Regions from separate parts of the Peribacillus sp. GL_122 genome, predicted to be linked through region 2. Evidence: riboswitches for the same ligand, from Rfam matches in the RefSeq annotation. Region 2 holds a riboswitch; the other holds the start of a gene.
The links. Region 2 has a riboswitch for ZMP and ZTP ahead of aimA (glutamate/serine transporter AimA). Riboswitches for the same ligand answer to the same signal wherever they lie in the genome.
Positions count from the first base shown of each region.

Region 1 (3,430 bases), 1.2 Mb from region 2:
GGAAGAAGTCGATGAAATCGTGAATAGGGCACTGGATGTTGGCGGAAAGCCTTTCAATGAAGCCATTGATCATGGTTTTATGTACGGTTGGAGTTTTCTGGATATCGACGGACATTCTTGGGAAGTATTTTACATGGACGAAAGCGGATTTAATCAAAATTAAATTAAATGCAAGACACAATCCTTCGTGAAGGACTGTGTCTTTTTTTGAAGAGTTAAGTACGTGATCTTATCTGAAGCTCATTAACAATACAGGGCTAATGTCTTTCCACTCATAAACCAATAGATTCAAATCTGCGCCAGCCATTTTGATTTTTTCGGTTTTAAGCAATTCAGCACCAAATGCCTCATAGAAGTATCGAGATTTATTATCTTCAAGCACCTCAACGAAAATTGTCTTAAATCCCAGTTCGTCGTATTTTAAAAATAATTCTTTGATGAGTTTCTTACCTAGCCCCATTCTTTGAAAATTTTCGAGGATATATATCGCAGTTAAATCACCCGAATCCTCAACTTTATTATTTTCCCTTTTCCCGCCACTTATGAATCCAACTATTTTCCCCTCGTTATTTTCAGCAACATAAACATAATTTTCATCATTGGATATATTCTTTTTCCATAATTCCTTCCTTTGCCCATAAGACAGATTATCTAAAAAATCACTCGGCATTATATCTTTATAAGTGGTTCTCCAGCAATCCACATGGACTATTGCTATCCCTTCCGCATCAGCCACCGTTGCCTCTCTTATTAGCATATTGATTCCTCCTTTTTGAAGTTTGCTATACTCCCTATTTTTTACTAATATCATAATAGCTTAATTGTTAATAATTAACTATATATGATACTATTGCCTATAGTTTGTTTAATGTGGGAGAAGGTATAAGATGAAGCGGATTTTCCGTAGTAAAGTATTTTATTTATTAATCTTCTTGGTTACCTTGGGGATTGTGCTGGTTATTAATAATGACAAAGAACCGACTGAGAAATTAACTGAAGATGAATTTTTTACAACTTTAGAAGATGGGAAAGTGACATTTTTAAAGGTGGAGCCACAAAATAGTGTTTATGAAATAAGAGGTCAGCTGGTAGGGTATGAAAAGGATCAATACTTTATCGCGTCTGTACCAGATAGTGAAGTTTCGCTAGACAAAATGAATAACGCCGTAAAGGAACATAATATAGAAAAAATTGAGTTTATACCAGAAGACACAGAGACAAGCGGATGGGTCACCCTTTTTACAACGACGATTCCGTTCGTAATTATTTTCATCCTGTTTTTTGTCATTTTACTATTTACAGTTGTAATAAAAAGATTGAACCGTCCTAGATAATAATGAAACTCTCCATTTTTTCGGAGATAAACCTGTAGAATTCGTCGATATATTTCTCATTTCGGAGATAAACCTGTAGAATTCGTCGATATATTTCTCATTTCGGAGATAAACCTGTAGAATTCGTCGATATATTTCTCAATTCGGAGATAAACCTGTAGAATTCGTCGATATTTCTCAATTCGGAGATAAACCTATAGAATTCGTCGATATATTTCTCATTTCGGAGATAAACCTGTAGAATTCGTCGATATTTCTCAATTCGGAGATAAACCTATAGAATTCGTCGATATATTTCTCAATTCGGAGATAAACCTGTAGAATTCGTCGATATATTCCAATTTTCGGAGATAAAACAATAGAATTCGTCGATATTTCTGGTGAGTTGTGGCTTCTGCAAAAAAAAAGAAAATGATATTGAAGATTGCTGAATAGTTTGATAGAATAAAATAAATGAAAAAGACTATGTGCAACTGGCGAAACACGGATAACCGTGAGGGAACACATAGTGTCGTAGCCGTTCGCCTGGGCAGAGGTAAGGGATTTTATCCCTTGCCTCTTTCTGTATATTAATAGATAGTGAAGGTTTAAAGTATGCAGATTTTCATGGGCTTAAAAATCTTGTCAGTATTTTGAAATTTCAAAACTATCATAGTCAAAAGAGGAGCAAACAAAATGAGCACATTACTTTTAGAAAAAGTCAAAACAATCAAAGCGTTAAATAATATTGCCGAAAGCGGGCTGAATGTATTCAATAAAGGCGATTTTAAGGTCGACAATGACAGTGAAAACCCTGATGCGATCGTTCTTCGCAGCTTTAACATGCATACTATGGAATTCGGCGATCAGTTAAAAGCAATCGCAAGGGCAGGAGCTGGAGTCAATAATATTCCGGTCGACAAATGCACCGAGCAAGGAATTGTCGTTTTCAATACACCTGGTGCTAACGCAAACGCTGTAAAAGAAATGGTGCTGACGTCATTAATGGCTTCATCTCGTAACCTTTTTGCAGGTGTGGCCTGGACAAAGACGCTTGAAGGCGAAGGAGAACAAATTCCAAAGCTTGTTGAAGCAGGAAAGAAACAATTCGTTGGTAAAGAAATCAAGGGGAAAACTCTTGGCGTAATCGGTTTAGGTGCGATCGGTGCACTTGTAGCGAATGATGCCCTGGATTTGGACATGGATGTCATTGGGTTTGACCCGTTCATCTCTGTTGATACAGCTTGGAACTTGTCCCGCAATGTACAGCGCGCCATGACGATTGAAGAATTGTTTGCAGAATCTGATTATATTACAGTACACGTTCCATTAACTGACGACACAAGAGGAATGTTTAACCAAGAAACATTCAGCATCATGAAGCCGGGCGTCCATATCTTGAATTTCTCACGCGGCGAGCTAGTGAATGAAGATGATATGCAAGCTGCACTTGAAAGCGGAAAAGTAGGCAAGTTCATTACTGACTTCCCGAATGAAAACGTGTTGAAAATGAAAAATGTCGTTCCGATTCCGCATCTTGGTGCCTCTACACTAGAATCAGAGGAAAACTGTGCCATCATGGCAGCTCGTCAGTTGAAGACCTTTTTAGAAACAGGGAACATCAAGAACTCTGTGAATTTCCCAAACACTTCTCTTCCTTATACAGGAAACCGTCGTGTGGCAACTTTCCACGAAAACGTTCCGAACATGGTTGGGCAAATCACACTGGCTGTATCTGGCTTTAATCTGAACATCGCTGACATGGTTAACAGAAGCCGTGGGGAATATGCATATACGATCATCGACATTGACGGTGAAGTAAACGGCGATATCATTCCTGGCTTGGAAGAAAAAATCAAACAAATCGAAGGCATCGTTACAACTCGTATTATCTAATTGAGATGATAAATGGTGAAAGCCTCAATTCCTTTAAGGAGTTGGGGCTTTTTTTAGGATTTATTAATGATTTTTGAACAAAAAAAGCCACTTATTGTGGTGATCATATTACACTGACTCACGTGTTGAGAACCTAGGGTCTACAACGAACTCAGCCTGGCAAGGGTTATATCGAAATTCTCCAAGATAAAAATCTGTCATGGTTTCACCTCCGTTTTTTC
Region 1 covers NZ_CM174415.1:4,644,643-4,648,072, reverse strand. Annotated here, with positions in the region: gene AC3ISB_RS22465 (VOC family protein) at 1-163, shown strand, start outside; gene AC3ISB_RS22460 (GNAT family N-acetyltransferase) at 230-757, opposite strand; gene AC3ISB_RS22455 (ATP-dependent metallopeptidase FtsH/Yme1/Tma family protein) at 888-1,334, shown strand; ZMP/ZTP riboswitch at 1,794-1,872, shown strand; gene AC3ISB_RS22450 (phosphoglycerate dehydrogenase) at 2,010-3,209, shown strand; gene AC3ISB_RS22445 (hypothetical protein) at 3,407-3,430, opposite strand, start outside.
Region 1: linked by a shared signal. The riboswitch ahead of AC3ISB_RS22450 (phosphoglycerate dehydrogenase) and the one ahead of aimA (glutamate/serine transporter AimA) in region 2 are both predicted to bind ZMP and ZTP.

Region 2 (3,430 bases):
CCTTCCAGAGTCATGGACGAACGACCAACAGATGAGAAGCGATGTGCTGTTTTTATGGGACGAAATTGATGATGAGTCAGTGCTCAATAAGCTGGTCATCAAACCAGAAATTGATACGGTGAAATACGTTCCTGGAGCCATTCTATGGTCGGTTGAAAAAAAAAATATTACCAAATCCGGTATGACTAAACTCGTTGGTTCAAAGCCATACCAACAAATAACAATCAGAAATGTAAATACAACTCGCAAAATATACGAACTTATGCAAGCTGCAGAGGTGTGAATTACATGATACTAGCAAGAATTATTTTCTAGTAATTGGAAACTATCTGACGGATAACTATCAGAACCCTGTCACTGGGCCTATAACACTCGTTATGGTAACAAAAAAGGTTAGGTACTTTTTTAGATATCCAACCTTTTTTTTGCTGATAAGACACTTTATGAAAGCTCTGCAATAAACACCAGTTGAATTAAATTAATCGATCTTCAACTATAGGGCGCGATTCTTTAATAAGGTTCGCTTTTCTTAATGAACTAACGGGTGCGTTAGCTCTAGATCAGAGCTGTCTTTAAGGCAGCTTTTTCTTTACGGAACTAACGGGGCAGGGTAGTTTAAGAAGCATGGTGTACTCGTACACTATCTGGAGTTAGCATAGTTTCATGGACACATTTTAGTTAAGTCCTTACAATGATTTTTGAGAGGATGTGTCCGTCTTGGAAGGTAAGAATACAGGTAAAATATAATAATGAATTCAAGAAGACTATTGTAGATCTTCATTCGGGTTCGGGGTCGTTTCCTAGCCTTGGTCGCAGCAAGTTATTACATGCTGAAAATGATAAACGAACACCATTGGATGTTAAATCCGAGGATGATATTTCCAGTTAAGAAGCCTCGTGCCATTTCAATAAAAAGATGAGTGATACGAGTTATTTTATTATAAGGATTTAGGGACATCATCTAGTTTAAGGAAATTTAATCTACGTTCATCACTCTAGCTATGCCGAGTGTGTTTCACATTAGTTAAATATATTAGACACTAATTAAAGTTGTGCATAAATTGTGGACAAATCAAAGTGAGATAAAGAGAGATCTTCATCCCTCAGATATTTCCCCCAACTTGTGCATGGCTTTTTTTTGAGGAAGAAAAGAACAGTTATTGTAGAAAAATGCTCAATAAAGGTATGGAGTATTCCAAGTATTTCCTCTGTTGGATCATGAGATTTTAACTATCTGGTTCATTACTCCTATGTAAATGTTGTTGGGATATAATTTGTAAAATATGAACGGTTTATTTTGTGCATATAAGCTCTTAAAGATTTTTAAGTATAATGTTAAAGAGAAAATGATTATATTGATGTAGCATGTGTTCTGAAAATCGAATGTTTGTTTTTGAACTTTAATTCACCTGATTTTTTCAAATTAAAAAGAATATTGATAGGGAATTACGAAAAATCAATGGGGGTATTTATAAAATATAAATATTTTTCAAGTATTGTGAAATTTAAAATAATCCTATATACTATAAAAAAAACTATTTTCCTATATGTAACTGGCGCAACATGGAGTACCATGGGGGAGCATATAGAGTATAAGCCGCGCGCCTGGGCAAACACTTGATTTATAGATCAAGTGTTTTTTATTTTCCTAGGAAGAGGTGTAGGTAGAGATGAGTAATATGCATAGAAAGATGGGGACTTTTGCTTTAACTATGACAGGTATTGGTTCTATTATCGGCTCTGGTTGGTTGTTCGGAGCGTGGAAAGCTGCCCAGATTGCTGGACCAGCAGCTATTTTTTCTTGGATTATCGGTATGGTTGTAATTTTATTTATTGCATTATCTTACGCAGAGCTTGGGGCAATGTTTCCTGAAGCTGGAGGAATGGTTAAGTATCCTCAATATTCGCATGGCTCTTTTATTGGATTTTTAGCTGCGTGGGCGAACTGGATATCTATCGCTTCGACTATTACAGTTGAGGCAATTGCTTCAGTACAATATATGAGTACGTGGCCTTGGGAATGGGCCAGTTGGTCTCATTCTTTAGTTGATAACAATATCTTAACGACTAAAGGATTATTCATAGCTTCTTTACTATTATTGTTCTATTTCTTCGTCAACTATTGGACAGTTAACCTTTTTGCTAAGGCAAATTCATTTATTACTATTTTTAAATTAATTGTTCCAGGTGTAATGGCAGGATCCTTATTTTTTGCTGGATTTCATGGTGAAAACTTTACAAGTTCTCAAGGTATCGCACCATATGGTTGGGCAAGCGTTTTAACAGCAGTAGCTACTTCTGGTATCGTGTTTGCGTTTAATGGATTTCAAAGTCCCGTAAATATGGCAGGAGAAGCGAAGTCGCCGAATAAGTCTATACCTATTGCTGTTATTGGGTCTATTCTAATTGCAGGTTTTATATACGTTATTTTACAAGTTGTGTTTATCGGTGCAGTTGATCCGTCTATGATCGTGAACGGATGGAGTCATCTGAATTTCAATTCACCTTTTGCTGATTTGGCAATTGCTCTTAGTCTAAACTGGTTAGCGATTGTATTGTATGTAGATGCGTTTGTATCACCGTCTGGTACAGGAGCTACTTACACAGCTACAACTTCGCGTATGCTTTATGGAATGCAGAAAAATGGGTACTTACCGAATATCTTTGGTACATTACATCCACTTTATGGTGTTCCTCGTCCAGCGATGTTATTAAACTTAGGCGTATGTTTTATCTTTTTATTTTTATTCCGCGGATGGGGCGTACTTGCTGAAGTGATTTCAGTTGCTACACTTATCTCGTACATCATGGGGCCAGTTGCATTGACAACATTAAGACGTACAGCTTCTCATTTTAATCGTCCATTTCACTTAAAAGGCGCTTCTATTATTGCACCTTGTGGATTTGTTTTCGCATCGCTTACTTTATACTGGGCGCGTTGGCCATTAACAGGAGAAGTCGTTTTCATCATTGCCATTGGACTACCTATTTACTTTTATTATCAAGCTAAAAATAAGTGGAATGGATTCAAAAAACAATTTTTATCAGGTGTTTGGATGCTTCTTTACTTAGGTTGTATGATTTTCATTTCTTATATTGGAAGTGAGAAGTTCGGCGGAAAAAATATTCTTACATTTGGTTGGGATATGGTGGTCATCGCATTTTTAGCACTTGGTTTCTATTGGTGGGGAGTCAAGAGCGGGATTAAAACAGAATACATGGCTGAGGCTGAAAAAATTAACAAAGAATTTATCAATAAATAACTTTTATAGTAGACACCGCAAAATGAGTAAAAAGAAAACATGGTTATTTTTTTACCATGTTTTCTTTAGTTTATAAAAAATTTTTTATAGGTGGATTCATCATGGAATATTATAAAATTATTTAAAATAGTGGTAAAGAATCGAAAATAGTGCTTATACTGGGTTGT
Region 2 covers NZ_CM174415.1:3,462,392-3,465,821, reverse strand. Annotated here, with positions in the region: gene AC3ISB_RS16700 (DUF1697 domain-containing protein) at 1-283, shown strand, start outside; ZMP/ZTP riboswitch at 1,540-1,618, shown strand; gene aimA (glutamate/serine transporter AimA) at 1,671-3,263, shown strand.